Regions from separate parts of the Bacillus sp. z14 (2026) genome, predicted to be linked through region 2. Evidence: predicted binding sites of a transcription regulator. Region 2 holds the regulator's gene; each other region holds the start of a gene.
The links. The regulator CtsR, encoded in region 2, represses protease genes until heat stress. The targets are predictions, from matches to a motif close to ATGGTCAATAAAGGTCAAACA.
Positions count from the first base shown of each region.

Region 1: the regulator CtsR is predicted to act here: its motif matches at 9,190-9,210, upstream of clpP (ATP-dependent Clp endopeptidase proteolytic subunit ClpP).
Region 3: the regulator CtsR is predicted to act here: its motif matches at 4,836-4,856, upstream of AC4G3O_RS01235 (ATP-dependent Clp protease ATP-binding subunit).

Region 1 covers NZ_JBZFQK010000003.1:216,097-227,008, forward strand. The annotation lists gene eno (phosphopyruvate hydratase) at 1-1,185, opposite strand, end outside; gene gpmI (2,3-bisphosphoglycerate-independent phosphoglycerate mutase) at 1,240-2,775, opposite strand; gene tpiA (triose-phosphate isomerase) at 2,772-3,530, opposite strand; gene AC4G3O_RS12095 (phosphoglycerate kinase) at 3,562-4,746, opposite strand; gene gap (type I glyceraldehyde-3-phosphate dehydrogenase) at 4,918-5,925, opposite strand; gene AC4G3O_RS12105 (sugar-binding transcriptional regulator) at 5,984-7,015, opposite strand; gene AC4G3O_RS12110 (glutaredoxin family protein) at 7,159-7,398, opposite strand; gene rpoN (RNA polymerase factor sigma-54) at 7,444-8,736, opposite strand; tRNA gene AC4G3O_RS12120 (tRNA-Arg) at 8,906-8,977, opposite strand; gene clpP (ATP-dependent Clp endopeptidase proteolytic subunit ClpP) at 9,274-9,876, shown strand; gene AC4G3O_RS12130 (amino acid permease) at 10,223-10,912, shown strand, end outside.
Region 2 covers NZ_JBZFQK010000010.1:88-10,999, reverse strand. The annotation lists gene gltX (glutamate--tRNA ligase) at 1-71, opposite strand, end outside; gene ispF (2-C-methyl-D-erythritol 2,4-cyclodiphosphate synthase) at 152-628, opposite strand; gene ispD (2-C-methyl-D-erythritol 4-phosphate cytidylyltransferase) at 621-1,322, opposite strand; gene AC4G3O_RS18270 (PIN/TRAM domain-containing protein) at 1,356-2,450, opposite strand; gene disA (DNA integrity scanning diadenylate cyclase DisA) at 2,647-3,717, opposite strand; gene radA (DNA repair protein RadA) at 3,722-5,101, opposite strand; gene clpC (ATP-dependent protease ATP-binding subunit ClpC) at 5,270-7,711, opposite strand; gene mcsB (protein-arginine kinase McsB) at 7,724-8,803, opposite strand; gene mcsA (protein-arginine kinase activator protein McsA) at 8,800-9,333, opposite strand; gene AC4G3O_RS18240 (CtsR family transcriptional regulator) at 9,358-9,819, opposite strand; rRNA gene rrf (5S ribosomal RNA) at 10,073-10,189, opposite strand; tRNA gene AC4G3O_RS18230 (tRNA-Ala) at 10,193-10,268, opposite strand; tRNA gene AC4G3O_RS18225 (tRNA-Pro) at 10,281-10,357, opposite strand; tRNA gene AC4G3O_RS18220 (tRNA-Arg) at 10,364-10,440, opposite strand; tRNA gene AC4G3O_RS18215 (tRNA-Leu) at 10,449-10,534, opposite strand; tRNA gene AC4G3O_RS18210 (tRNA-Gly) at 10,549-10,623, opposite strand; tRNA gene AC4G3O_RS18205 (tRNA-Lys) at 10,704-10,776, opposite strand; tRNA gene AC4G3O_RS18200 (tRNA-Val) at 10,784-10,859, opposite strand; rRNA gene rrf (5S ribosomal RNA) at 10,873-10,912, opposite strand, start outside.
Region 3 covers NZ_JBZFQK010000001.1:274,317-285,228, forward strand. The annotation lists gene AC4G3O_RS01225 (sugar kinase) at 1-782, shown strand, start outside; gene AC4G3O_RS01230 (potassium/proton antiporter) at 954-2,441, shown strand; gene AC4G3O_RS01235 (ATP-dependent Clp protease ATP-binding subunit) at 2,545-4,725, opposite strand; gene ppdK (pyruvate, phosphate dikinase) at 4,940-7,603, opposite strand; gene AC4G3O_RS01245 (pyruvate, water dikinase regulatory protein) at 7,603-8,421, opposite strand; gene AC4G3O_RS01250 (alkaline phosphatase family protein) at 8,732-10,048, shown strand; gene AC4G3O_RS01255 (MFS transporter) at 10,061-10,912, shown strand, end outside.

The DNA of each region.
Region 1 (10,912 bases), on a different contig from region 2:
CATAGAACCAGTTTTGATTTGGCCAGCGTTTGTTGCTACTGCAATGTCAGCGATTGTAGAATCTTCTGTTTCACCGGAACGGTGGGATACAACTGCAGTGTAACCAGCGCGTTTTGCCATTTCGATTGCATCGAAAGTTTCAGTTAAAGTACCGATTTGGTTAACTTTAATTAGGATAGAGTTAGCAATACCTTTTTCGATACCTTCAGCAAGCTTTTTAGTGTTTGTAACGAACAAGTCATCACCAACAAGTTGTACACGATCGCCAATGCGCTCAGTTAACAATTTGTGGCCTTCCCAGTCGTTTTCATCTAAACCATCTTCAATAGAGATGATTGGGAATTCGTTGATTAATTCTTCATAGAAGTTAACCATTTCTTCGGAAGAAAGACCATTGCGTCCTTCGCCTGCTAGATCGTATTTCTTAGTTTCTTTGTTGAAGAACTCAGAAGAAGCTACGTCCATTGCAAGGTAGATATCTTTACCAGCTTCGTAGCCAGCTTTAGTGATTGCTTCAATGATTACTTCAAGAGCTTCACGGTTAGAACCAAGGTTTGGAGCGAATCCACCTTCGTCACCTACTGCAGTGTTTAAGCCTTTGTCGTGAAGAACTTTTTTCAAGCTGTGGAATACTTCAGCACCCATACGGATTGCTTCTTTGAAAGTTGGAGCTCCAACAGGCATGATCATGAATTCTTGGAAGTCAACGTTGTTATCAGCGTGAGAACCACCGTTGATGATATTCATCATTGGAGTTGGAAGCTGTTTCGTGTTGAATCCGCCAAGGTAACGGTATAAAGGAATGTTTAGGTAATCAGCAGCAGCGATTGCAGCAGCCATGGAAACACCAAGAATTGCGTTCGCACCTAATTTACCTTTGTTTTCAGTTCCATCAAGGTCGATCATCGCTTTGTCGATTCCAGCTTGATCAAGAACATGCATACCGATGATTTGTTCAGCAATGATATTGTTTACGTTATCTACTGCTTTTTGAACACCTTTTCCAAGGTAACGGTCTTTATCGCCATCACGAAGTTCTACTGCTTCGTATTCACCAGTGGAAGCACCACTTGGTACCATAGCACGGCCGAATGCGCCAGATTCTGTTTCAATTTCTACTTCAACTGTTGGGTTACCACGGGAGTCTAATACTTCACGTGCATAAACGTCAATAATAATTGGCATTAAATTTCTCTCCTTTTAATTGGAAAATATAGTACATTTTATAGTTTGTACAACTTACTTTTTAATTAATGATTTTCCAGTCATTTCTTTCGGTTGCTCTACATGCAATAGTTCAAGCATAGTTGGAGCTAAATCACCCAGAATTCCACCGTCACGAAGTTCTACCTCTTTATCAGTGACAATCACTGGAACAGGGTTTGTCGTATGTGCTGTCATCGGATCTCCATCTGGAGTGATTACCTCATCAGCATTACCATGGTCAGCTGTGATAATGGCTTTACCACCCATAGATAGGATTTTATCGACGATTTTTCCAAGGCATTCATCCACAGTTTCAATTGCTTTGATTGTTGGTTCAAGCATTCCGGAGTGCCCAACCATATCAGGGTTAGCAAAGTTTAGGATGATCGCATGATGATTATCTTCATCCAATTCCTTCATAAGGGCTTCAGTCACTTCATAAGCGCTCATTTCAGGTTTAAGGTCATACGTGGCAACCTTTGGAGAATTAATCAAAATACGTTTCTCGCCTGGGAATTCATCTTCACGTCCACCACTCATAAAGAAGGTAACGTGTGGGTATTTTTCAGTTTCGGCAATGCGAAGCTGTTTTAAGTTGTTTTGCGATAAGACTTCACCGATTGTGTTATCCAGATTTGTTGGTTTAAATGCAACATATCCTTTAACAGTTTCACTAAAGTGAGTCAAGCAAACAAAATACAAATTCTGCGGGAATCCTGGGCCTCTGTCAAAGCCGCGGAAATCATCATTTGTAAATACGTTAGAAATTTGGATAGCACGGTCAGGACGGAAATTATAGAAAATAACAGAATCATTATCTTCAATTTTCGCCACAGGCTGTCCATCAGCTTTCGTAATTACAGATGGTAGAACGAATTCATCAAAAATCCCATTACGGTAGGAATCCTCTACTACTTCCATTGCGGAAGAATAAGAAGGTCCTTCACCATAAGTCATGGAACGATACGTTTTTTCTACACGATCCCAGCGTTTATCACGGTCCATGGAGTAATAACGTCCTGAAATAGTCGCGAACTGGCCTACACCAATTTCTTTAAACATATTTTCAGTTTGTTGAATGTACTTTTCAGCAGTTTGAGGACCAACATCACGTCCGTCTAAAATGCCGTGTACATAAACATTTGTAAAGTTTTCTTTAGCACACAAGCGAAGTAATGCAAATAAATGCTGAATATGGCTGTGTACTCCACCATCAGATAATAATCCCATTAAGTGTAGAGCCTTATTATTTTCTTTCGCATGTTGAATCGCGCCTAAGAAAGTTTCATTCTTTTCGAATTCACCTTCACGAATCGCAAGGTTTACTCGAGTTAAGCTTTGATAAACAATCCGGCCTGCACCGATATTTAAATGGCCAACTTCTGAGTTACCCATTTGTCCCTCCGGCAAACCAACTGCTAAGCCACTCGCTATCAGGTGATTATGTGGATACTCTGCCCAATAACGGTCAAAGTTAGGCTTTTTAGCCTGTGCCACAGCATTACCCTGTGTTACATCTCGAGATCCAAACCCATCGAGAATGATTAACGCTACTGGTTTCTTACTCATTTAGAAACAGCCTCCAATAATCCTAAGAAAGAAGTTGGTTCAAGGCTTGCTCCGCCAACTAAAGCACCATCGATATTATCTTCTGAAAGATATTCTTTGATGTTTTCAGGTTTAACAGAACCGCCATATTGAATCCTAATTGCTTCTGCCACATCAGTTGAAAAGCTATCAGCGATTGTTTGACGGATATGACCGCAAACTTCATCAGCATCAGCTGCTGTGGAAGACTTTCCTGTACCAATTGCCCAGATTGGTTCATAAGCAATAATTGTCTTCTTAGCTTGTTCTTCCGTAAGGCCTTTGAATGCCTTTTTAATTTGATCAGCTACAAGAGCTTTTGTTTTACCAGCTTCACGCTGCTCCAACGTTTCCCCACAACACACAATAGGGATTAAATTGTGTTTAAAAGCAGCCAATGTCTTCTGGTTAACTGTTTCATCAGTTTCATTGAACATTTCACGACGCTCGGAATGTCCAATGATAATATAGTCTACCCCTAAATCAGAAAGTGCTTCCGGACTTACTTCACCGGTATATGCGCCACTTTCTTTAAAGTGCATATTTTCCCCACCAACTTTAAGGTCTGTTCCTTTTGTTGCTTTTACAAGCGATTCAAGAAATAGTGGAGAAGAACACACAACCGCATCCACTTTTTCTGGAGAAGGAATGGAACCTTTAACTTCCTCTACGAATTGTAAAGCTTCGCCAACCGTTTTATTCATCTTCCAGTTTCCTGCGATAATTGGTTTACGCACTTTCCTCATCCTCTCGTATGTGTCCGTATATTTATTTATCGTTTAATGCTACAACACCAGGAAGCTCTTTACCTTCCATGAATTCCAAGGAAGCACCGCCTCCAGTAGAGATGTGGCTCATTTTATCCGCAAGGTCGAACTTTTCAACTGCCGCAGCTGAGTCCCCACCACCAATTACGGAGTATGTATTTTCCGCATTTGCAAGTGCTTCTGCTACTGCTTTTGTACCGCCAGCGAATTTATCAAATTCGAATACACCCATTGGTCCATTCCAGATCACGAGTTTGGAATTTTTAATAGTGTCTTCATATAATTTTGCAGTCTTTGGTCCGATATCAAGCGCTTGCCAATCAGCTGGAATCGCATCAATATCTACCACTTTAGACTCTGTATCAGGTGAAAATTCTTTTGCAATAACCGCATCCACCGGCATTAAGAAGTTAACACCTTTTTCTTTTGCTTTATCCATAAAGGATTTAGCCAATTCAATTTTATCTTCTTCTAAAAGAGATTGACCAATTTCATAACCTTGAGCCTTGATGAACGTATATGCTAGTCCACCGCCAATGATTAGGTTGTCCACTTTCTCAAGAAGATTATCAATTACACCGATTTTATCTTTTACTTTTGCTCCACCAATAATTGCTGTGAATGGACGTTCTGGATTAGAAAGAGCTTTTCCAAGCACTTCTAATTCTTTTTCCATTAACAAACCGGCTACAGCAGGGATATGTTTTGCAATTCCTTCTGTGGAAGCATGTGCACGGTGAGCTGCACCGAATGCATCATTTACATACACATCTGCAAGATCTGCAAATGCTTTTGCCAATTCTGCATCGTTCTTTTCTTCACCAGGATAGAAACGTACGTTTTCTAGAAGAAGTACATCGCCATCTTTCATCTGCCCGATTTCAGCTTGTACAGCTTCTCCGTATGCTTCATCCGTTTTCTTAACATCTTTGCCAAGCAATTCGCTTAAACGCGCAGCAACAGGAGTTAAGCGTAACTCTTCTTTTACTGCACCTTTTGGACGGCCTAAATGGCTTGCAAGAATTACTTTTGCGCCTTTTTCAATTAAAAGTTGAATAGTCGGTAAAGCCGCACGAATTCTTGTGTCATCAGTTACTTTGCCATCTTGCATTGGTACGTTAAAATCAACGCGGCAAAATACTTTTTTTCCTTGTACATCAATGTCTTTAATCGATTTTTTGTTCACTTAAATGAACCTCCTTTAAAATAAGGGACCAGCTAAAGACTTAATCAGGTCTGCCCAAACTCTGATTAATTGCCGTTAAAATAAAACAGGGAGAAAGGGGAATTTTCCCCTCTCCCCCCTTAAACAAATTCATTATACCTTTAATAAGGTTTTCTATCTACTCCGTAAAGATTAAAGACCTTTTTTAGCAATGTAAGCTGCAAGGTCAACTACACGGTTGGAGTAACCAGTTTCGTTATCGTACCAAGAAAGTACTTTAACCATGTTGCCTTCCATAACCATTGTAGAAAGAGCATCAATAGTAGAAGATTGAGTAGTTCCATTGTAGTCACGAGATACTAATGGAAGTTCGCTGTACTCAAGAACTCCTTTTAATTCACCTTCAGCAGCTGCTTTCAATGCTGCATTGATTTCTTCTGCAGTTGCTTCTTTTTCTAATTCAGCAACAAGGTCAACAACAGATACGTTTGGAGTTGGTACACGCATAGCCATACCGTTCAATTTACCTTTCAATTCAGGTAATACTAGAGCAACAGCTTTAGCAGCACCAGTAGTTGTAGGGATCATGCTTTCAGCAGCAGCACGAGCACGACGGTAGTCTTTGTGTGGCAAGTCTAAGATTTGTTGGTCATTTGTGTAAGAATGAATTGTAGTCATCATTCCGCGTTTGATACCGAAGTTATCGTTCAATACTTTTGCAAATGGAGCCAAGCAGTTTGTAGTACAAGATGCATTAGAGATTACATCATGGTTAGCTGCGTCATATTTATCTTCGTTAACACCCATAACGATTGTGATATCTTCATCAGATGCAGGTGCAGAAATGATAACTTTTTTAGCGCCAGCTTCAAGGTGTTTTGCAGCATCTGCGCGTTTAGTGAAACGTCCAGTAGATTCAACAACGATATCTACTCCAAGATCTCCCCAACCAAGTTGAGCTGGATCTCTTTCAGCAAGAACTTTTACACGTTGTCCAGCTACTACTAAGTAGTCTCCGTCAACTGTTACATCTTGATCTAAAGTTCCATGAACGGAATCATATTTTAAAAGATGCGCAAGCATTTTTGCATCAGTTAAATCGTTAACTGCTACAACTTCTACTTCCGGATTATTTAACGCTGCACGGAATACGATACGTCCAATTCTACCAAAACCATTAATACCTAATTTTACTGCCATTAGAAGGTTCCTCCTTTTGGAATCTTAGAAATAGATTTAAATTATATTCAAAAGGGTGTTATCCCTTAAGTAACTGTAGTGCCGCACCTTCATCCGTAATTAAAATCGGTTTTTTAGGTGCCATTTTGATATAGGCTTTTATTGCCTTAGCTTTTGAAGCTCCGCCAGCGACGGCGATTACATGTTCCGCATTAACCAGATCATCTAATTGAAGGCCGATTGTATGGACTTTTTGTATTATGTTGCCATCTTCATCGTAATAATATCCAAACGCCTCTCCAATTGCCTTTTTATTCTCAAGCTCCTGAAGACTGTCATCGGATGATTTCCTTCTTTCAGCCATTGTTTTGGCTTCCCCTATACCATGAAGAACGATATTAGCTGATTTCAACAAATTCAATACCTCATGTATAGCAGGTTCACTGGTTAGCGTATTGTATGCTGCTTCACTTAGGTTGTCCGGTACATACAGGACACGATATCGTGAATGCATCTTTTCCGCCATTTGTTCGCAAACTGTATTGGCCTGGTATTGAACACCCTTGCCAAGACCGCCTCTCGCTGGTACAAACAAAATGTCATCCACATCTGGAAGCTCTGAGACATCAGGTAACATTCTTCCTATTGCTGCCATTGTTGTTCCACCTGTTACGGCAATGATATTTTTACCCGTTAAGAGACTTTTCATACGCGAAGCACCGGCACGTCCAAGCTCATCTATTACCCATGGGGATTGGTCACTATCACCGCTAACGATGATAATTTTCTCCAAATTAAGTTTTTCCTGTAATAGGCGTTCCATATCATCTATACCCGATAATTGCCTTATTACACCACCCAGATGGTCGAGTACCTCTTTCCCTTCATTGGTAACAGTCATTCCAGAGCTCGCAATGAGTATAAGATTTTGGTTTTTCAAAAATTCCACTTCGCTGCGCAAAATCCGCTCCGTAATGTTCAAAGTCAGTGATAAGCTTCGTCTGCCTACCGGCTGCAGAGTACGAATCGTTCTTAAGATATTGTATCTTTTTTGCATGACCTCAAATATATCTGGAATTAATTTCTTCTGTAAATGGAGTATTCCGTCCATATCCTTCAAACTCCTTTTATACTTTGGTCATTTTTTGTCCTAGCAAGACGTTTAGCGTCCCAGTTTATGTAAAAAAAATAGCTCCTGATGTAATTCCATTCTAACAGGAGTTTCGAATAGTTGCAAGGTTCTAAATGTGAACATCACGTTAAATAGCGACGAATCTCATCTAAATCGATACGACCGTATTGAATAACCTGATCATTGATTTCGACTACAGGAATCATAAGCCCATATTGTTCCAGTAATTTATCATTGGAATATATATCGACTTCAAGGAGAGTAAACGTCATTTCTCTTTGCAAAATTTTCAAAAGATCCTTTGCCTCTTCGCATAATGGGCAATTCTTTTTTGTATAAAAATGAATGATTGGTACACTCACTCTCTTTCCCCCTGCTCTTTCTTATTTTCTACATTTATAAATTAATTATTCACTAACCTCATATCGTTTTCTTTTTGAAGAAGATGGTATATGAAGCAGAGTCCGATATTTCGCGATTGTCCTCCGTGATACAAGAATACCAAAATCATCCTGAAGTTGCTTTGCAATTGCCTGATCCGATAAAGGTAATGTTTTCTGCTCTGCCTTTATCAACCGCACTATTTCTTGCTTTACTTGTTCTGATGAAGAGTCTTCCAATTGAGCGTTCGGGATGCTGCTCGTAAAAAACATTTTCATATCATAAGTCCCAAATGGCGTCTCTACCACTTTGTCTCTAATCGCCCTGCTTACTGTGGACTCATGCACATCAACCATTTTGGCGATTTCCTTCATAGTTAATGGCTTTAAGGTGACACTTTTTCCAGTATCAAAGAAGGCAGATTGCTTTTCCATGATGGCATAAGTTACACGCCTTAAAGTTTGCTCTCTTTGCTCAATAGCCTTTTTTAGCCAGTTAAGCTCCAATTTCTTTTCGTACATATACTTTTTAGTTATGTCATCACTTCCATTTATAGGGGAAGTAAATTCATTCGTTTTAAATCTTCTCATTGATAAAACTTTTACAGTGGGTACTCCTTTTGAAACAGAAACACTTACATCCGGTATGAAATATTGGAATTCACCACTATTAAAAGCTGAACCAGGTTTGGGGTTATATGCCTGTATTAAATCAAAAATGGATTGAATATCTGCAATTGTTACACCAACCAGCTTGGCAAGCTCTTTCCACTTTCTATTCACAAGCATATCGAAATGATTAACCAAAACCTCTTCTAGTGGCAGATCATCGATATAATCACGTTTAGCCTGTATGAGCAAACATTCACTTAGATTCCTGGCACCCACTCCGACAGGCTCCAATGCCTGCAAAACAGATAAGGCAACATCCCATTCTGCCTGACTAACCTCCACAAGGGATCGAGCTTCCTCAAAGGTAATACGTAAATATCCATTTTCATCGATACAATCAATCAAAAACAATAAAACGCACTCTTCCCTGTCGGTTAATACTTTAAATGGAATTTGGGATCGTAAATAAGATTTTAATGAAACAGTCTCCTCACTGATTTGATTGATTGATGAGTCGCCATATGATCTGCCTGAGACTTTCGGATACTCGTCATCTATTTCAATTAACGGATTCTCAAGTGCTTTTCCATCGATATAGGCAGCTAATTCAATTGCCGGGTATTGAAGCAAGTTTATTGCCTGATTTAATTCCGGCGTCATCGTCAGCTTTAACTTTTGTTGCTGGTACAAACCAAACTCTACGTTCAAATCCCTGCCCCCTTATAATAAATCGCTTACATTAATAGTAGTAAATAGGAAGGAGCAGAGCAAGAAAAAGGAGGATATATTTACAAAATATTGAATTTGTTAATAAATAAAAAAATGCCCCAGTGCTAAGCTACTTTCGGCACTGAGGCATTTCCTACAATATATTATACGCCCTCGGAGGGAATCGAACCCCCATCGTAAGAACCGGAATCTTATGTTCTATCCATTAAACTACGAGGGCAAAATGTTAGCCTACAAAATTATATTATAAGGAAGAGAAAGTCTTTTTGCAAGAACTATTCCTTAGGTTTATAAGCCTTTATGTTGGGTAAGATGGATATCAGGGATTATTTTGTTTCTATACATAGAATCAGTTGCAAATTATGCGCAGACCAATCAGATAAACTAGACATCAGTCCTTAATAAAAAACATATAGTAATGTAAGCGTCTTTTGTTTGACCTTTATTGACCATAAAGTGTATGATAAAGTCAAAGCCAAATGTATTATTTTTTTACATATAAGGAGGAGAAAATAAATGAATTTAATTCCTACAGTTATTGAACAAACAAATCGCGGGGAACGCGCATACGATATTTATTCCCGTTTATTAAAAGACCGGATTATCATGCTTGGAAGTGCAATTGATGACAATGTTGCCAACTCTATCGTTGCCCAATTATTGTTCCTTGAAACTGAAAACCCAGAGAAAGATATTTATCTTTACATCAATAGCCCAGGCGGAAGCATCACAGCTGGTATGGCAATCTACGATACAATGCAATATATTAAACCAAAGGTTTCTACGATCTGTATCGGTATGGCTGCTTCAATGGGTGCATTCCTTCTTGCTGCCGGCGAAAAAGGAAAGCGTTTTGTGTTACCAAACAGTGAAGTGATGATTCACCAACCACTTGGCGGAGCTCAAGGACAAGCGACTGAGATTGAAATCGCTGCTAAACGCATTCTCTTTATGCGTGAGCGCTTAAACAAAATTTTGGCTGAACGTACTGGTCAATCTTATGAAACAATTGCTCGCGATACAGAACGTGATAACTTCATGACAGCTGAACGTGCGGTTGAGTACGGATTAGTTGATAAAATTATCACCCGCAATGTAGTAGAAGAAAATAAAAAATAATAAACTGATTAAGAGCTGTCGAGATATTCGGCAGCTCTTTTGTTTTATCAAAAAAATAATGTAGATATCCCCCTCTACTCCCCTACCTCACAATATTTTAGTTCTCTAATTGTTTATCACTTTACCAAATTAAAGTTTGATGTTAATATGAAAGCACAATTTAATAATTAGTCATTCTAAAGAGTGTTTATTGTGTTGAATTTCATACTTAAAAGTCTCAACCAATACAGCCACCGGAATGATCAAATTATAATTCGGGTATAGAATTATAACGATTTGTACCACTAGCAATAATTTATCTTATTATATTTTTCGCATATTTTGAAAACAGAAGGGGTCTTTCATCATGAATAATAAAAAATGGGGATTTTGGATATTAACCATGTTTGTTGTCGGCAACATGGTTGGTGGAGGAATATTTATGCTTCCGGCAAACCTAGCTGGTGTTTCTAGTCCGTTTGGAGCATCAATGGCCTGGATTCTAACAGGAGCTGGAGTATTAATGGTTGCTCTTGTATTTGGAAATTTGGCTATCAGAAAACCGGAATTAAAAACGGGACCGCAAAGCTATGCTCAAGCCATGTTCAGTTCACCAAGGAAAGGGAAAATTGCTGGTTACAGTATTGCTTGGGGTTACTGGGCTGCTAACTGGGCTGCAACGGCATCAGTCATCATCTCGTTTGCGGGGTACTTATCTACCTTCTTCCCAATTATGCAAAGCCAGTACATCCTTTTTTCAAGCGGCAATTTTGATCTTGAATTAGGGAAATTCTTAAACTTTATGGTATGCACAGTTATGCTGTGGGGCATTCACTTTATTCTCTGCAAAAGTTTTAACAGCGCTGGAAAAATCAATTTGCTGGCTACTATCACAAAAGTAATTGGTTTCGCACTTTTTATTGTCGCAACCATTTTCATATTTGATTCTGCTAATATAATGAACGGTAAAGAATTCATCGATGCATCTGGGGTTTCCCATTCATTGGGTGGACAAGTAAATAACGCAGCTATTGCCACGCTATGGGCCTTTATTGGG
Region 2 (10,912 bases):
GTTCTGGCATTACCGATATGAAGATGTCCAGTTGGACTTGGAGCGTACCGAACACGTATACTGCTAGTCATTAATATTTCCTCCCAAATGATAAAGTACCTAAGTAGGATTCATTTTACCACTATTTTAATCTGGTTTAAAACCACCAGTTCTATTCTTTTATTAAAAGAACCGTAGCTTGAGCCGCTATGCCCTCACCTCTGCCTGGAAATCCAAGCTTTTCAGTTGTAGTAGCTTTTACGTTTACTTGTTCCATGTCACCTTCAAGTAGACCGGCTATCACTTCACGCATTTGATCGATATAAGGGCGCATTTTCGGCCGCTCTGCAATGATTGTGCAATCAATATTGCCTAGCTTATATCCCTTTTGCTTTACAAGTTTCCATACATGAGTTAAAAGCTTTTTAGAATCGGCATCTTTAAAAGCCGGGTCAGTATCCGGAAAATGCTTGCCAATATCTCCCTCTGCGACAGCACCCAGACATGCATCTGCTACAGTATGGAGCAGAACATCCGCATCAGAATGCCCAAGCAATCCTTTATCATTAGGAATAGTAATACCCCCAATAATCAATGGTCGTCCTTCTACTAATTGATGTACATCAAAACCTTGTCCTATTCTAAACATGACGGTCTCCTTTTAAGTTTTTCTCCAGAATCGCTTCAGCAAAATATAGATCCTCTGGTGTGGTAATTTTAATATTATCGTAATTTCCTTCTGTTATGGCTACTCTCTTCCCAATCTGCTCAACCAAACTCGCATCATCTGTTCCAAGGTAATTTGCGCTAACCGCTGCCTCATGTGCCTCTTTTAACAGAGACACACGAAAAGCTTGCGGGGTTTGAATTGCCCACAAGCTTGATCGATCGATTGTTTTCTCTACCATGGTATCTCTGACTTGTTTAATCGTATCCTTAACAGGTACAGCTAACACACTTGCACCGAACTCTTTTGCATCAGCAATTAAATTTCTTAACATAGAATGATTAATAAACGGTCTTGCTCCATCATGCACGAGGACGATTTCTGCCTCGTCACTTAAGGCTTTCAACCCATTACTGACACTATATTGCCGCTCGCTGCCGCCATTTATCAATACAATAGGAGTCGGTAGTGACAATGTTTTGATCAGCCTATTAAATTCTTCTTTTTCAGCAGGATTGATTGGCAAAATAATTTGTTTACAATGCTTATCCGTGCCAAACACAGACAAGGTATGTGCGATAATCGGGCTATTTTTCAGTTCAATCCAAAGCTTATTTTTACTTGCCTTCATTCTTTTCCCTTGCCCAGCTGCAGGGATAATCACTTCATAATCCATCTTCTACTCCTATATCATCGATAGCTATTTCTCTTATAATGCTTTTTCCAATAATTTTGGTTTCGCAAATATCATACGTCCAGCCGAAGTCTGTAAAACGGATGTAACAATGACCTCAATCTTCTTACCGATATAATTTCGGCCTTCTTCAACCACAATCATCGTTCCGTCATCCAGATACGCTACACCCTGATTTTGCTCTTTCCCATCCTTGATAACCTGGACGAGCATTTCTTCACCAGGAATAACCACCGGTTTAACTGCATTTGCTAAATCATTAATATTTAATACCTGAACATTTTGGAACTCACAGACTTTATTTAAATTGAAGTCATTGGTCACAACAATACCGTCCAATACCTTGGCTAATTTGACCAGCTTACTATCTACTTCCTGTACGTCTTCAAAGTCACCTTCATACATCTCGACTTCAATTGGAAGCTCTTTTTGGATTTTATTCAGAATATCGAGCCCTCTTCTTCCCCTTGTTCTTTTCAGTGCATCGGAAGAATCAGCAATATGCTGCAATTCACCAAGCACAAATTGTGGAATAACGATAGGTCCTTCCAAAAAGCCAGTTTTACAAATATCTGCAATACGTCCGTCGATAATTACACTTGTATCGAGAACTTTCCTTTTTATATTGGATGGAGCTGCTTCTGTATCGCCATCTTGCTCTGTACCTTTTTTCCTTGTTTTAACCGAGTTAGTCACAAGGTTGGTTAGCTCATCCCGTTTTTTAAAGCCCACCTGGAAGCCTAAATAACCAAATATTAAAGTCAAGAGAATTGGAGCGACTGTGTTGATGATCGGTAACTGAATTGAATTCAGCGGAAGACCAATAAGGAAGGCCAATAGAAGGCCAAGTAAAAGCCCCATACTTCCAAATATAATATCCGTGATGGGAGCAATAATTAATTGTTCTTCCACCCATTTAATGAAATGTACTACATGATCAACCATCCAGAAAGTAATGATATAAAAAATAATTGCACCTGCGAAACCAGTAAAAATAGGATTAGTAATAAATGAATTATCAGTAATTAATGAAAATAAATCTGGCAATACGATGATTCCTATAGCTCCTCCTACGATTAAGAAACACAGTTGTATAATTCTTTTTAACATTCCTTCACCTCCCATTAATAATTATAAACGAGGACTTTCCTGCTTTAATAGTTTTTACCCATTAATTAACTTGCTGTAAAGAAGATGTAATTACACTGTAACAAAAAGCATATATCAGCCTTTTTTATGCATTATCTATTATTATAACCTGATTATACGTCAGATAGATGTCAGAACTTCCATATTTTATCTTATCTTATAAGCTGTGCTGCCCAATTTCTGTTTTTATATGTCTCAGCCCATGGTGGATTTTTTTAGCTCTTACTTCTCCTATACCCTCTACGTCATCCAAATCCGCTACGCTTGCATTCAACAAATTAGATAGCTTGCCAAACCTCTTTACGAGATTATGGATGATACTGAAGGGCAGCCTTGGTATCTTATGAAGGGCCCGATACCCACAGGGTGAGACGATCTGTTCCATCGGTACAAACCCTGTATACCCAAGAGTTTTCATGATAGCTGTGTCCTCAACAGATTCTGAATAGGATAAATCAACAAACGCCTGAAAAACCTGTTCTGGCTTAAGGCCCTCCGGATCAATTGTGTAATCCTTTAAGACAAGCATTACCTCCTGTTCCACCACATGCAGCATTTCATGTAATTGCAAACGCAGCAGCCTTCCTTCAACACCTAATTCATTCATATAAATCAAAAGCTCGGTTTTAATTCTCATAACCATTATAAGCCTCTGCATTACATATAGAATATCCGCATATGTTACCATCTCTTCAAATTCCAGCTTACTTAAATTATGAATACTTTCCTGCAAAACAGAACGATACCGTTCAAGTGTTTGCATCGCTTGATTAGCCTTTGTTAATATCACAGACAATTCCCTCAGCACGTATCGAAAGTTTCCTTGATAAAGAGTAATGATATTTCTTCGTTGAGAAATAGCTATTACCAATGCCTTCGTCTCTTTAGCAATTCTCTCGGCTGTTCGATGCCTCATTCCGGTTTCCATTGAAGGTATCGTTTTATCTGGTACAAGATGGGCATTCGCAAGCATAATGGTCTCCACTTTCTCATTAAGGATAATGGCTCCATCCATTTTAGCTAATTCATATAGATAACTGGGTGAAAAAGGGCAGCCGATTTTAAATCCTCCATCTACAAGGGATTTAACTTTATCGTTATATCCAACCACAATTAATCCACCCGTATTGGCACGCAAAACATTATCAAGGCCCTCTCTAAAGGGTGTGCCTGGGGATACCAATTGAATGATTTGCGCCTTGGCTTTTTCTGCTGCCTTTTTATCCATTACCTTAACCCCCTAATGCATATTTTAAAGCTTCGCTTACCGAATTGACTCCAATCACTTTGATTTCTGACGGAGGTTTCCAGCCACCCAAATTATTGGCAGGCACGATAATACGCTCAAATCCAAGCTTCGCTGCTTCCTTTACTCTTTGTTCTATCCGCGATACCCTTCTAACTTCACCGGTTAATCCAACTTCACCAACAATGCAATCCGTTGCTCTAGTAGGTACGTCTTTAAAGCCTGAAGCTATACTGACAATTACAGCCAAATCTACAGCAGGCTCACCCAGCTTTACTCCACCGGTGACCTTTAAATATGCATCTTGGTTTTGAAGTAAGAGACCAACTCTTTTCTCCAGAACAGCCATTAACAAAGAGACACGATTATGGTCAATTCCTGTTGCCATCCTTCTTGGATTAGGGAAGATAGATGGAGAAATGAGGGCTTGTATTTCTACAAGTATGGGCCGTGTTCCTTCCATCGAAGCTACGACAGTTGAACCCGCTGCACCCTGAGAACGTTCTTCGAGGAATATCTCCGAAGGATTCAAAACTTCCTCCAATCCTTCTTCCTTCATTTCAAAAATACCCATTTCATTTGTAGAACCAAATCTGTTCTTGACTGCCCTTAGAATACGATAAGTATGATGACGTTCCCCTTCAAAGTAGAGCACGGTATCCACCATATGTTCCAATAGTCTCGGTCCGGCAATATTACCCTCTTTTGTAACATGGCCAACAATAAATATTGCAATTCCCTTTGTCTTAGCCAGTCTCATTAATTCAGCTGTACATTCACGAACCTGTGATACACTGCCTGGAGCAGATGTTACATCAGGATGGAATACTGTTTGAATAGAGTCGATTATGACAAAATTAGGGTTCATTTCATTGATAGCTTGTTCAATCATCCCCATATCTGTTTCAGAATAAACATAGAGATGGTCTGAAGATACCCCTAGTCTAACAGCCCTCAGTTTTGTTTGCTTCACTGATTCTTCGCCAGATATGTACAAAACATCGTAATTATTATTCGCTAGCTGGGATGAAACCTGCAGTAATAAAGTAGATTTTCCAATTCCTGGATCTCCACCTATCAATAATAAGGACCCAGGTACAATTCCTCCTCCAAGAACACGATTGAGTTCATTTGAATCTGTCAATACGCGAGGTTCCTGCTCCGTACCTATGGAAGTAATCGATGTAGGTTTCGCCATTGCCTGATCCGAATGGGTAAAAGCTGTACGTCTCTGATTTTTATTAGCTGTTATTTCAATTTCCTCTGTCATGGTATTCCATTCATTACAGCCAGGGCATTTCCCCATCCATTTTGCTGATTCATATCCACAACTTTGGCAGATAAATTTCGTTTTCTTTTTTGCCATATTTCTTTAATCCTCTCCGGGGAATAAATTAACTAATTATGTGCTTCTCTTTTTATTTTACGGATTATATCGCTATTCTTATTCTTATTATTTGTCATTATAAAGTATTTATAGCTATCTGTAAGGAAAGGGCACAACCCTATGGCAGTGCCCTCAAACCAATATTTCTTACTTAGCAGCTATTACTTCATCCCCTGTTTTGGCAGTAAACTCACCATCAACCACATCGATAGTAATTTTTTTACCTTTTTCAATCTTTCCTTTCAACAGTTGTTCTGATAAGAAGTCTTCAACATGTTTTTGGATAGATCTTCTCAAAGGACGTGCTCCATAATCAGGATCATAGCCTTCTTCTACAATTTTTCCTTTTGCCGCTTCCGTCAATTCAAGATTAATATCCTGCTCAGCCAAGCGTTTAATCAGCTGGTCACCCAGCAACGTAACAATCGATTTCAAATGCTCTTTTTCCAGAGAGTGGAACACAATAATCTCATCAATTCTGTTTAGGAATTCTGGACGGAAAGCACGTTTTAATTCTTCCATAACCTGGCCTTTCATATCTTTATAATCCTGGCCTTGATCCTGCATATTGAACCCAACATAACGATTCTTTTTCAAACTGTGAGCTCCGACATTGGAAGTCATAATCAAAATTGTGTTACGAAAATCAACTGTCCTACCCTTTGAATCTGTCAGACGTCCATCTTCTAATACCTGTAACAGGATATTAAAGACATCCGGATGCGCTTTTTCAATTTCGTCAAGAAGCACAACGGAATATGGTTTACGACGAACCTTTTCTGTTAATTGTCCGCCTTCCTCATACCCAACATATCCTGGAGGTGACCCAACAAGGCGGGATGTTGAATGCTTTTCCATATACTCAGACATATCAATTCTAATCATTGCATCTTCATCGCCAAACATTGATTCGGCCAGTGCTCTAGCTAATTCTGTTTTACCAACCCCTGTAGGACCAAGGAAGATAAATGACCCGATTGGACGTTTAGGATCTTTCAGTCCAGCTCTTGCTCTACGCACAGCTTTAGAAATAGCTATAACTGCTTCTTCCTGACCAATCACACGGTTATGGAGAATCTCCTCCATATTCAGAAGCTTATCAGATTCAGTTTGTGCAAGCTTCGTAACCGGTATACCAGTCCAGCTCGATACAACGTGCGCAATATCTTCTACAGTAACTTCGCTGTTTTCTTTCCCTTGTTTCTCTTTCCATTCACGTTTTGTATTCTCAAGTTCTTCACGTAATTTTTGTTCGATATCACGCAATGATGCCGCTTTTTCAAATTCCTGACTTTGAACAGCCGCATCCTTCTCTTTTCGTGCCTCTTCCAGGCGAACTTCAAGTTCCTTTAAATTAGGCGGCGTAGTGTAGGAACGGAGTCTTACCTTGGAACCTGATTCATCAATCAGGTCAATTGCCTTATCTGGTAGGAACCGATCGGAGATATACCGATCAGATAGCTTAACTGCAGCATCGATTGCTTCATCTGTGATTGATACTCTGTGATGTGCCTCATAGCGATCGCGCAAGCCTTTAAGTATTTGGATAGATTCCTCAATTGTTGGCTCGTCAACCTGAATTGGCTGAAAGCGTCTTTCCAAAGCTGCATCTTTTTCAATATATTTTCTATATTCATCAAGTGTTGTGGCTCCGATACATTGCAATTCCCCTCTAGCCAATGAAGGTTTTAGAATATTGGAGGCATCAATTGCTCCTTCGGCTCCGCCTGCACCAATTAAGGTATGGAGTTCATCAATAAACAGAATAACATTACCTGCAGCACGAATTTCATCCATCACTTTTTTAAGGCGATCTTCAAATTCACCGCGATATTTCGTACCGGCAACAACTGTCCCCATATCGAGTGTCATAACTCTTTTATCTCGAAGGATCTCAGGAACTTCATTATTAATGATTTGTTGGGCGAGTCCTTCTGCAATTGCTGTTTTACCGACTCCCGGTTCACCAATAAGCACAGGATTATTTTTAGTACGACGACTTAATACCTCAATAACCCGTTGTATTTCTTTATTTCTTCCTATTACCGGATCCAGGCTGCCTTCTCTCGCAATCGCAGTCAAATCACGGGCAAGGCTATCCAAGGTAGGCGTGCTTGCTGCAGAAGATGATCCTCCCTGATGAATACCTGCTTCATTGCTGCCTAAGAGTTGTAATACCTGTTGTCTTGCTTTATTCAAACTTACACCCAGATTATTCAGAACACGGGCTGCTACACCTTCGCCTTCGCGAATTAACCCTAATAAGACATGTTCAGTACCTACATAAGAATGTCCCAGCTTTCTGGCTTCATCCATAGACAATTCAATGACTTTTTTAGCACGAGGAGTATAATGAATAGTTTGTACAGTCTCAGATCCCTTACCAATCAGGCTCTCAACCTCTTCCTGAATTTTTTCAGGACTTAACCCAAGAGCATAGAGCGCTTTAGCAGCTATTCCATCCCCTTCTCTCACTAAACCAAGCAAGATATGTTCAGTGCCAATATTATTATGCCCAAGCCTAATTGCCTCTTCCTGTGCAAGTGCCAATACTTTTTGTGCTCTTTCTGTGAATCGACCAAACATCATTATGTTTTCCTCCTATTCATCTTGTGTTTTATCTTCCATCAATAATCGATCCCTGATTAAAGTAGCCCTTCGAATATCCCTGTTTTTTGAATTTAACTCCCCTCCTGCATATCGCTGAAGGAATCCAGGCTGAGTAACAATCATTAATTCATTTAATATATGTTTAGATATATTAGGAATGTAACCTAAATCAATACCTAATCTAACATCTGATAAACATTTTGCCGCTTCCTTGGATTCAATGATTCTGGCATGAGACAGTATACCAAGTGAACGGAAAACCCTATCTTCCAATTGTATGTTTGATGATTGTACTAATGTGTCCCTTGCTGCCTTTTCCTGCATAATAATCTGTTCCACTACACTGGTTAAATCATCAACGATGTCTTCCTCGGTCTTTCCGAGCGTCATTTGATTGGATATTTGAAATATATTTCCCAGTGCCTCGCTGCCCTCACCATAGATACCGCGCACAACCAATCCTAATTGATTAATAGCAGATACCACTCTGTCTATCTGTCTTGTTAACACAATGCCCGGTAAATGAACCATGACAGATGCTCTTAATCCAGTTCCAACATTCGTTGGACAACTTGTTAGATATCCAATCTTTTCGTCAAATGCATAGTCCAATTCACTCTCTACCCAATCATCAATTCTGCTTGCTACTTCGAGAGCTTCAGAAATTTGCAGTCCAGGATATAGACATTGAATTCGGATATGATCTTCTTCATTAACCATTATGCTGACTTCTTCATTTTCTGAAATAAGGCAGGCACCTACATCTTTATGTTTTGCCAACAGAGGGCTTATTAAATGTTTTTCTACCAGTACTTGCTTATCTAATGGATTTAGATCTATCATTTTTACCATTTCCAAATGTCCTAATCCTGAAAGATACTGACCGCCAATACGATCTTCAACTTTTTTTAGTAATCTTTTGGCTTCTTCCTGTGAAAAAACAATCGGAAAGGCAACATTTTTTACGTTTCTGGCCAGCCGGACTCTTGAGCTCAATACAATATCCGATTCCGGCCCTTCCTGGTTCATCCATGAACTGATGGCATTTTCCATAAAGTGTTCAATTGTCATTTTTGTTCGCCCCCTTCTTGAGAGGCTTCAATTTCCTTCTCTAATGAACGAATCTGATCCCTGACTTCTGCTGCCTTCTCAAATTCCTCTGCCTCAACATAATCATTGATTTGAGCCTTTAAATCATTTATTTGCTTTCTTATATGTATAGTTCCGCCAGCACGTTTAGGAATTTTTCCGTTATGATGGACATTCCCTCCATGCAATTTTCTTAATATGGATTCCAAATATGGATTGAATGTCTTATAGCACTCCGAACATCCAAACCGACCGATATTAACAAATTCACGGTATGTTAATCCACAATGGGGACATGTCAGTTGATCTTCATTACTAAAGGGAGATTTAGAGTTGGCTGATTTCATACCTAATCCCATATTTAATAAACCTGCTAACAGATTATTGAATGAAAAAAAATCGCCTTTTTCTTCAGCACAATATTCACAAAGGTTTACTTCCGTTTGTTTGCCGTTAACGATTTTTGTAACCTTCATCGTAGCGGGTCTTTCGTTACATTCCTGACAAAGCATTGTTTTCACCCTCTCCGTAGCAACTCATTTATACCTTAATGTCATAAACATCGCTTTTAAGATTCGCGCGCGCAATTCATCTCGTTCAGGTAAATCATAATGGAGTACAGAACGGTCCATTACACTCAACATGATTTTTGCTTCCCGTGAAGATATAACTTCTTCCTCAACTAATCTGCCAATTAAATCTTCAGAATTACTTTGAGAGATACGCTGTCCAACCAAATTACTGATTTGTTCAATTAAATGTGCTCTGTCATGGGACTGTACCCGCATTATACGAATATAACCCCCACCACCCCGTTTACTTTCTACCAGATAACCTCTTTCGATTGTAAAACGAGTATTGATCACATAATTAATTTGAGAGGGAACGCATTGGAACTTATCAGCAATTTCGCTTCTTTTTATCTCTACCAATTCTTTCTCGCTTATATCGAGAACGCTCTTCAAATAATTTTCAATAATATCGGATATATTTTTCATATAGGCTCCCCCTCTCACTGTTTTGACTTTGACTATATTTGACTATAATTATACAAAAGCATCCTCAATTTGGCAATCATTATACTTTACTCTAACTTATTATATGTATACTGCACAATTAACCTTTTTATAAAAAACCAATACTTCAATTCTACCCAAATTTCCTTTTTTAAAACCCTGAAACCTTCCTGTAAAAAGGATCTTTTTTCCCTAAAATACAAAAAAACCAGTTCAATTTGAACTGGTTTTGGCTGCCCGGCAACGTCCTACTCTCACAGGGACTCGCGTCCCAACTACCATCGGCGCTGAAGAGCTTAACTTCCGTGTTCGGAATGGAAACGGGTGTGGCCTCTTCGCCATCATTACCGGACTATGGTGGAGCCTAGCGGGATCGAACCGCTGACCTCCTGCGTGCAAAGCAGGCGCTCTCCCAGCTGAGCTAAGGCCCCAAATTTTTAAAATGGTCGGGAAGACAGGATTCGAACCTGCGACCCCTTGGTCCCAAACCAAGTGCTCTACCAAGCTGAGCTACTTCCCGATATAATGGCGCGCCCGAGAGGAGTCGAACCCCTAACCTTTTGATCCGTAGTCAAACGCTCTATCCAATTGAGCTACGGGCGCATATAGAGTGCCGAGGGCCGGTCTCGAACCGGCACGGTAGTCACCTACCGCAGGATTTTAAGTCCTGTGCGTCTGCCAATTCCGCCACCCCGGCATATAACTTGGCATTGGAGCGGAAGACGGGATTCGAACCCGCGACCCTCACCTTGGCAAGGTGATGTTCTACCACTGAACTACTTCCGCATTATACAGTAAAGCAGTGATAAGAACTTAGGCCAATGAGGTTATCGTTCCTGCTCACTCGCTTATTTATCTATAAAAAATGAGCCATGAAGGACTCGAACCTTCGACCCTCTGATTAAAAGTCAGATGCTCTACCGACTGAGCTAATGGCTCACAATAATGGTGGAGGATGACGGGATCGAACCGCCGACCCTCTGCTTGTAAGGCAGATGCTCTCCCAGCTGAGCTAATCCTCCAATATAAAAAATAGCCCGGCAACGTCCTACTCTCACAGGGACTCGCGTCCCAA
Region 3 (10,912 bases), on a different contig from region 2:
TAAACACTAATCATATCGTCTATAAAGGCAAGAAAATGGGCTTATATTTTGTTGAACAAGGTCATTCCATCAGACCTACAGAAGTCACTTATGATCGCCAAAACTCCGCTTTTGTTGAAGCTTTGCCAAATGATTATGATTTTGAAGCGATGCTTTCCGAAGTTAAATGGCTCCATGTCAGCGGAATTAGTTTAGGTGCAAGTAAAAATGCACGTGAAACGACTATGGAATTGGTCAAGGCGGCAAAACAAAAAGGCATTAAAATCAGCTTTGACTTTAACTATCGTGCAAAATTATGGACATTAGATGAAGCAAGAAAAGCTTACATCGAAATCCTGCCATATATTGATGTTATTATCGGAAGTTACCTGGACGTTCTAACAATCAGACAGGAAAAAAGAGAAGTTAACACATTCGAAGAAAAAATCGCTTTATTAAAAGAGTTTCAAAAAGAGTATCAGTTTGACCAAATTTACACAACTGAAAGAAATATTCTTGGTAACAATGTACAAGAATTACGATGTGCCATTATAACTGAAACAGAGCACTTCACAGCAGGTCCGGTTAAAGTAAATGTTCTTGATCGAATCGGTACGGGCGATTCATTTGTAGCTGGCGTATTATATGGAATCAACAATCAATACAGTCCTCAAGAAATCATTAATTTTGCCCTATCATCATTCGCCTTAAAACATACCATTATCGGCGATTTTCAAATTGCCAGCAAGGCGGATGTTCAACAATTTGATGTTGAAAATGAAAAAGTAGTTATCAAACGCTAATGAAAGCAGGTGCTAAAAAAGCACCTGTTTTTCATTTTCTCCCCTCTTCTGCTCCCTTTCAATAAAAAGCAATTCTCGAAAAACAAGTTTAAAGATTATGCAATTATGGAGATAGGTATATATATTCTATTAACAGCTTATATAGATTTACAGAAAGTGAGTCGATTGTTCATGCCATCTGAAGTACTAACAACTGATTTTTATATTTTAATAGCAGCGATCCTATTAATCCTCGGAATTCTGTCTACCAAATTCTCAGCAAAATTAGGAGTCCCTTCACTCGTCTTTTTTATACTGGTCGGAATGGCCATGGGAAATGATACCTTCGGCGTAATTAATTTTTCGAATGCAGGATTAGCACAAACGATTGGTGTTCTGGCCTTGATTATTATTTTGTTTGAAGGTGGAATACAAACTAAATGGAAATCATTGCGGCCAATTATTCTCCCTTCCCTTTCACTGGCAACCATTGGTGTTTTGATAACCTCTGCAATAGTTACGATAGCAGCTCATTATATTCTTAATGTTGATTGGCTGATAGCTATGTTATTCGGTTCAATTGTTGGATCAACGGATGCAGCAGCAGTATTTGCTGTATTAAAAGGACAAAACATACAAGACCATTCAGGTAAAACATTAGAGGCTGAATCTGGTTCCAATGACCCGATGGCAATCTTTTTAACCGTGTCCTGTATTGAAATGATTACCTCTTCTGAAGTAAATGTAGTTAATCTAATTGGATCTTTTATTGTCCAGATGGGACTTGGTTTACTGCTTGGATGGATATTCGGGAAAATAGCCGTTGCTGTGCTTAATCGGATCAATTTGGAATCAACTGGCCTTTACCCTGTTTTCGCTGTTACATTCGCTTTATTAACATACGGTATTACTGCGAATCTAAACGGAAGTGGATTACTGGCCGTCTATGTAATGGCTATTATCATTGGAAACTCTGAGGTCGCCTATGAAAAAGCTACACAATTCTTTGCCGAAGGATTTGCCTGGATGATGCAAATTTTAATGTTCATTATATTAGGCTTACTTGTTAATCCCGACGATTTATTTTCACTTGAAATTATCTTAAAAGGCTTATTGCTTTCTGTTATTTTAATCCTGATTGCAAGGCCGGCAGCTGTATTCATTTCTACTATTAAAATGAATTTCAATTTTAAAGAGAAAGTATTTTTATCCTGGGCTGGCTTAAAAGGCTCCGTACCAATTGTCCTGGCGACATTTCCCTTACTTGCAAACATTGGAGACAGCCACCTGATTTTTAATGTTGTCTTCTTTGTTGTATTAACAAGTTGTTTAATACAAGGATCCACCATATCCTTCGTGGCTGGCAAACTTGGATTAGCCGAGCCTGCCAGTGAAACCCCTAAGCATTCACTTGAAATTGTCTCACTGGGTAAGGCCAATGCTGAAATGGTGAAATATCAAATGGAACCGGACTCTTTCTTGATTGGGAAAACACTAATTGAAATACCATTCCCTGACCATACATTGGTCAATGCAATCATAAGAGATGACAAATTGGTTACCCCTACCGGTGACACAGTGATCAAAGAAGGCGATTTTCTCTATGTATTGACACCTAAGTTAAAAAAACGCAGCGTAAAACAGTTACTGCGAAAGAAAAATACTGATAATGAAGAATAATAGTAAGATTAGAAGTTAGTATCCTATTTCAAAACTATGATAGCTTAAAGAACAAAATCTCATCAAAAAATGCCTCCTATCTCAAGGATAGGAGGCATTTTTATTAGACAGTCACTACTTTTATTTCGTTTTTGATCACTTCTGCTTTAAATGTTCTCTTGTCTGGGTGTGGGTGATTGAAGACACAATCCGCAATTCCATCCTCAAGTTGTTCCTGAATAACTCGACGTAATGGACGTGCTCCAAAAGCAGGATTATATCCAAGCTCAGCCAGTTTTTCTTTTACTTCATCTGTTATGGTCAGTTTAAATCCTTCATGATCAAGCATTTCATATAGTTCAGCAAGCATAATATCTACAATTTCAAGTAAGTTTTCTTTTGTTAATGATTTAAACTCAATGATGCTATCAAAACGGTTTAAAAATTCAGGCTTGAAGTAGCTGCCAAGAGATTGAAGAATAGATACTTCTTCCTCTACTCCTCCTGCTCCAAAACCAACTTTCTTAACTTTCTCACCGACTCCTGCATTACTTGTCATGATAATCACTGTGTCTTTAAAGTTTACTGTGCGTCCCTGACTGTCTGTTAAACGTCCATCTTCAAGGATTTGCAAGAACATGTGCATCACATCTGGATGAGCTTTTTCAATTTCATCCAAAAGAATGATGCTATATGGTTTACGGCGAACCTTTTCGGTTAATTGTCCGGCTTCTTCATGTCCGACATATCCCGGAGGAGAACCGATTAATTTAGACACACTGTGTTTCTCCATATATTCACTCATATCTAAACGAATCATAGAGTCTTTTGTGCCAAACAATTCTTCTGCCAATGCTTTTGATAGCTCAGTCTTCCCAACTCCAGTCGGACCTACAAATAAGAATGATCCAATTGGGCGATTTTTGGCTTTTAAGCCGGCACGGCTCCGACGAACAGCTTTCGCCACTTTTTGAACGGCCTCATCCTGACCGATTACTTTATTTTTAAGTTCCTCTTGAAGCTTATTCATTCGAACAGCTTCATCCTCTTGTAGCTTACCTACTGGTATACCTGTTTTCTGTTCGATGATTTTCTGGATATCTTCTACAGTTACCTTCGGCTTTTCACCAGTTCCTGTTTTAAGCATATTTTCAAGTTTTTCTTCTTCGTCTCGAAGTTTGGCAGCCTGTTCATAGGCTTCTGTTTTTAATGCCTGTTCTTTTTCTTTGTGAATTTGCGCCAATCTTTCTTTTACTGATTCTTCACCTTGATTTTCAATTGTCAAATTCAATTTAGAACCAGCTTCATCCATTAAGTCAATGGCTTTATCCGGCAAGAAACGATCTTGAATATAGCGGTGTGACAGTTCTACCGCTGCTTCTAATACTTCATCACTAAATTCAACAGAATGGTAGGATTCATATCTTTCTCTTAATCCTTTTAGAATATCTAACGCTTCTGCAGTTGTAGGCTCATTAACCATTACTGGTTGGAAACGTCTTTCAAGTGCCCCATCTTTTTCAATTTGACGATACTCATTTAATGTTGTTGCACCTACTAATTGTAACTCTCCACGCGCAAGCGCTGGTTTCAGAATATTCCCTGCATCCATGGAGCCTTCTGCAGATCCGGCACCTACAAGCTGATGAATTTCGTCAATAAACAGAATCACATTTTTTCTTGTTTGCAATTCTTGAATAAGCTGCTTCATCCGTTCCTCAAATTGCCCACGAATACCAGTATTGGATACTAAGGAAGCAACATCAAGCAGATATACTTCTTTATCCTTTAGTTTTAAGGGAACATTCCCTTCCGCAATTTTAAGCGCAAGTCCTTCAGCAATCGCTGTTTTACCAACCCCTGGTTCACCGATCAGGACTGGATTATTTTTCGTACGTCTGTTCAATATCTCAATTACACGTTTAACCTCTTCTTCACGTCCAATCACTGGATCAATGAGTCCTGCTTTTGCATTATAAGTTAAGTTACGACCGTATTGATCAAGTAATCCTCCACCATTAGGCGGCTGTGTTTGTGTTCTGACCTGTTTATGCTGGTTGTGATTTGTCTGGTCCATTGAGCCAGACATATCTGACATAAATGAATCTCCGTTACCCTGGTTGAAAAATGATTCTAATGTAAATGGCTTAAATGGATGTAAATTCATTCCTCCCATTTGAGCTCCTAATTTATTGCGTTCCTCTTTATAGCATGAAGAACACAAATGATGATTTTCCTGATGTCCATTCACCCTTAATTGCATCTGTACAGTTGCTTGGTTTTGTTGGCATTTTTCGCAAACCATAGATGTATCCTCCTTATAATTCTAAATTTATTTTATCGTTTTACAGTTACTAAACTCATTTGAAAATTGGTCAATTTGACTTTGACTATCTTTGACCTTAATTACATTATACTCTGACCTTTTTTGACTTTCAACTATTTTATACCCCTTTGTTTATTTTTTAATCATAAAAAAAGGAAGCGCCTGATACAGCGCTTCTTAGATAAACAAATAATTAATTAGTCACGGCTTCCTTTATATCATCATATCGCAAAGTTGCCTGTGCAGCTGCCAGCCTTGCCAATGGAACACGATAAGGCGAACAGCTTACATAGTCTAAACCGGCTTTATAACAGAAGTCGATTGATATTTTTTCTCCGCCATGCTCCCCGCATATGCCAGTTTTTAATTCAGGTTTTGTTTGTCTGCCCAATTTCACTCCCATTTCGACCAGCTTACCTACACCATCTTGGTCTAACACTGCAAAAGGGTTTTCAGGCAGGACTTTTTCTTCTATATATGTTTGTAAAAACTTCCCTTCCGCATCATCACGGCTGTATCCAAAAGTTGTTTGGGTTAAATCGTTAGTACCGAATGAGAAGAAGTCTGCCTCTTTGGCAATTTGATCAGCAGTAAGTGCTGCCCTTGGGATTTCAATCATAGTACCAATCGTGTACTGGAACTTTTTGTCCGTTTCTGCCTCTACCTGAATCGCTGTATCCATCACCAATTGTCGCATTTGTTTCAATTCATTCACATGTCCAACAAGCGGAATCATGATCTCAGGCTGAACCGGAATACCGCGCTCCATTAAGTTAGCAATCGCATAGAAAATAGCTTTTGCCTGCATGCCGTATATTTCTGGATGAATCATGCCTAATCGGCAACCGCGATGTCCAAGCATAGGATTAAATTCATCCAATTGACGAACCTTTTTTAACAGTTGCTCTTTTTTCATTAATTCCTTTGAATCAGGATCAGTAATTTGAAGCTTCGTCACTTCGATGATTAATTCTTCTTTATCAGGTAAGAATTCATGTAATGGTGGATCTAATAAGCGAATAGTAACCGGATTTCCCTGCATGGCTTCAAAAATGCCTTCAAAATCCTCTTGCTGCATTGGCAATAAATATTCTAATGCTTTATTTCTTTCCGCAATGGTCTCAGAAAGAATCATTTGTTGGACAAACGGTACACGTTTTGCATCCATGAACATATGCTCTGTTCGACATAGTCCGATTCCGCCAGCCCCAAATTCGAGAGCCTTTCTTGCATCCTCTGGATTGTCGGCATTTGCACGTACCCCTAGTTTTCTAGTTTCATCCGCCCATGATAATAAAGTTAAAAATTCATCCGATAATTCTGGATCAATCATTGGAATCTCTCCAAGCATGATTTCACCTGTAGATCCATCTATCGTAATGGTATCATGATGGTTCACTACTATATCGCCAACTCTGAATTGCTTTTCTTTTAAATCAATCTTTAATGGCTCACAGCCGCAGATACATGGCTTTCCCATACCTCTCGCTACCACGGCAGCATGGCTTGTCATTCCCCCACGGGTTGTAACAATTGCCTGGGCAGCAACTATTCCATGAATATCATCAGGTGTCGTCTCAGGACGGACAAGAATGACCTTTTGGCCGTCATTGCCCAATCTTTCTGCTTCATTCGCATCAAATACTACTTGGCCTGTAGCAGATCCTGGTGATGCTGGAAGGCCTTTAGCCAGTTGTTTTCGTTCATAAGTGTCATCAATTCGGGAGTGGAGTAGCTGATCCAATTGCTCCGGATCTACTCTTAACAGCGCTGTTTTTTTATCGATGATCCCTTCCTGCACCATTTCTACAGCAATTCTAATGGCTGCCTGTGCAGTACGTTTACCGGATCTCGTTTGAAGAATGTATAATTGTCCACGCTCAACCGTAAATTCTATATCCTGCAAATCCAAATAGTGTTTTTCAAGCTGCTTGCATGTATTTACGAATTGTTCAAAAACATCTGGCATATCATTTTCCAAGGTATGTATAGGCTGTGGTGTCCTGATTCCCGCAACTACATCTTCTCCCTGAGCATTAATTAAATATTCCCCATATAAAACATGCTCTCCGGTGGATGGGTTTCGGGTAAATGCCACTCCTGTTCCGGAATCTTCACCCATATTCCCAAAAACCATGCTTTGAATATTAACTGCTGTTCCTAAATGTCCAGGAATTTTATTTAAACGTCTGTACACTTTTGCACGCTGATTATTCCAAGAATCAAATACCGCTTTAACAGCTAAAAACATTTGCTCACGAGGGTCTTCGGGGAAACTTTGTTTCGTGTGCTTTCTAACAATATTTTTATAACCTTCTATAACTGTTTTCCAATCTTCGGCGGTTAATTCAGGATCATTTTGATACCCTTTTTGTTCACGTATATCTTCCAGCAATTGCTCAAAATAAAATCCATCAACTCCCAAAACCACATCGCTGAACATTTGAATGAAACGACGATAAGAGTCATAAGCAAACCTTGGATTTCCTGTTAATTCTGCCATGCCAACAACCGTTTTATCATTCATACCGAGATTTAAGACAGTATCCATCATACCCGGCATTGAAAAGACGGATCCTGATCTAACAGAAACTAAGAGGGGATCAGTTGGGTCGCCAAGCTTTTTACCAGTGCTCTGTTCAAGATTTTGGAGTGCCTCGAGAATTTGCTCTTCCATCTCTTCAGTAATTTGTTTTTCATTTTCATAATAAGAGTTACAGGCTTCTGTACTGATGGTGAATCCAAATGGTACAGGTAAACCGATATTCGTCATTTCAGCTAAATTAGCTCCTTTACCACCCAATAAATCTTTCATATTACTATTTCCTTCGTTAAAAAGATAAACATATTTAGTCATCATACATAGCTCCTCTCACCTTTTAAAATATCCAAAATAATACTCGCTGTTTCTTCAATAGCTTTATTGGAAACATTAATGATCGGACAGCCGACTCTTTTCATAATTTTCTCGGCATAATCCAATTCCTCTAATATTCGCTCATAACTGGCATAGTTAGACTGAGAGGTTAAACCTAATGATTTTAATCTTTCTTTACGGATTGCATTTAACTGGTCTGGAGTTATAATCAGACCAACACATTTACTCTTTTTAATTTTGAATAACTCATCAGGCGGTGAAACTTCTGGAACTAAAGGCACATTGGCTACCTTGTACCCTTTGTGTGCTAAATACATCGATAATGGAGTTTTTGAAGTCCTTGAGACTCCTATTATCACAATATCTGCATTTAAAAGACCCCTTGCATCTTTACCATCATCGTACTTGACGGCAAATTCAACTGCTTCAACCTTACGAAAATAGTCTTCATCCAATTGTCTGGTTAATCCTGAAAGATGATTGGCTGGCTTATGGAATTTTTCCTCAAATGCATTTAATAATGGAGATAACAGATCAACTGCTACTACATTCGCTTCTTTAGCCCGCAAATCCACATGCTCTTTTAAGGAAGGAATAACAAGGGTGTACGCAATAATGGAGGAGTCCTGTTTTGCTAAATTGATAATTTCATCAATATCTTCTTCACTTTTTACATATGAATTTCTTCTAATATCTACTTGTCCGCCATTAAACTGTGTGGCAACCGCCTTTACGACAAATTCTGCTGTTTCTCCTACCGAATCAGATATAACGTATACAATTTCCCTCTTGTTCATCAGCCAATTCCCTTCTATCCATAAATTAGTTATGTATTCGTAATATATAAGCAATGACTGTTATTTTTCTGTTCATCTCCCTCTCTAAATCAACCTCAATTAATTTTTTCGTTAACTTAATAGTATCACCACTTTTTTAAAATTCAAACTAATATGTTATACTTTTTACCAATTAGTATAACACAATTTACTTCTTGAAAATCATCTATTATATATAAATATATCTCAATTTTATGTATTTTCAAAAAAATAAACTATACAATTCATTACACAATAGTAAAATAAAAGATAAAGCGGAAAGGAGGTATCTATGAACGGCCTAACAAAGCGAATAATTGTAATATCTTTTGATTGCTTATCTGCATTGGATTTTCCTAAATTAACTAATTTAACGCACTTCAGGGATATAATTGAGAGAGGATCTTATGCAAACCATGTTCAAACCATCTACCCCTCTTTAACCTATCCTTGTCATACATCCATCATCACAGGTAATTATCCGAAAAGACATGGGATTATCAACAATACGCTTATTCAGCCCGGCCGGAAATCTCCTGATTGGCAATGGTACAGATCTTCTATTAAAGGCACTACTTTATATGATCAGGCAAAAAAGGCCAACCTAACAACCGCTTCCCTTTTATGGCCTGTCACTGGCCGTGCGAACATCGATTACAATTTGCCGGAAATTTTTCCAAACAGACCCTGGCAAACTCAACTGCTTGTCTCACTCTTCAGCGGCAGTCCTCTCTACCAATGGCAGCTGAATAAAAAATTCGGCCATCTGAGGCAGGGACTGAGTCAACCACATTTAGATGACTTTGTGCTGGCCTCTTGCCTTGAAACAATCAAAACGAAGCAGCCACATTTACTTCTTGTTCATTTCACAGATTTGGATTCAAAGCGACATGACCATGGATTTGATTCCAGCGAAGCTAATGAAGCACTGACAAGGCATAATGAACGTCTTGGCCAAATTATTACCACATTGAAAGAAATACAATTATATGAAGAAACAACAGTGATTGTCCTTGGGGATCACAGTGCATTAGATGAAAATAAAGCGATACAAGTAAACACCCTATTTAAACGGGAAAATTTTATACATATTAACAAACAAGGAAAATTGATCAATTGGAAGGCTTATTGTAAATCCTGTGATGGATCAGCATATATTTACGTAAAAGATAAAGAAGATATCGGTACCTACAAGCGAGTTCAGTCATTATTGACTAAATTAATGGAGAACAAAGACAACGGGATTGAACAAATCCTGACTGGTACTGAAGCAGAAAATTTAGGGGCAGACCCAGCTTGTGCCTTCATGCTTGAAGCAAGAAAAGGGTTCTATTTCACGGAATCTTATGAAGGCGATTTCATTAAGCATATAAGCGCAGAAGATGTGAAGCGTGAACCCAAATATACATTGGCCACACATGGATATTCTCCTCAAAAACCAGATTACAGCACCGTATTTATAGCAGCAGGCAAAGGAGTCACAAGCGGACAAATCATTCCAAACATGCACCTTGTCGATATAGGTCCTACATTAGCTGCTATGCTGGGTCTCTCCCTGGGAGAAACAGATGGAAAGGTGATAGAAGCGTTTATCCAGCCAAAAGAATAAAGGAGGTAAGGTATGAGTTCACTAACAAAGCAGGAGAAAAGCTGGGCTTTTTATGACTGGGCAAATTCAGCCTATTCAATTGTAATCGTGACAGCCATCTTTCCTATTTATTTCAAAGCAGCCGCAGATGCAGCGAATATATCGAATGCTACGTCAACTGCTTATTGGGGTTATGCCAATTCTATTGGTACATTATTAATCTCTATTTTGGCACCGCTCTTGGGTACAATTGCAGATTTTAAAGGATTTAAGAAACGTTTCTTTATTTTCTTTTTTTCACTGGGGATACTCTTCACTTTCATGCTAGCAATCGTACCTTTTGATCAATGGATCATTTTATTGATTTGCTACATCATCACTTCCATTGGTTTTGCAGGCGCAAATATTTTTTATGATGCCTTTTTAGTAGATGTGACCGATGATAATAAAATGAGTAAACTCTCTGCTCACGGATATGCATTGGGGTATATAGGAAGTACCATTCCATTTATCATTGGGATTGCCCTCACCCTGCTCGCTCAACAAAAAATCATTCCACTCTCCATTACAGCAGCAATGCAAGCAGCCTTTATAATCACAGCACTATGGTGGGGATTATTTACGATTCCGCTGTTAAGAAATGTACAACAAACATATTATATTGAACGGGTTAGAAACCCAATCAGGATGAGTTTTAAACGCCTGTTTGCTACGTTCCAAAATATCAGAGCCTATCGTCATTTATTTATTTTCCTGATTGCTTATTTTTTTTATATTGATGGTGTGCATACGATTATTACGATGTCGACTGCCTATGGAACTGATTTAGGCTTTAGCTCGACTACCTTGTTAATTGTTTTATTTGTCACGCAAGTCATAGCCGCT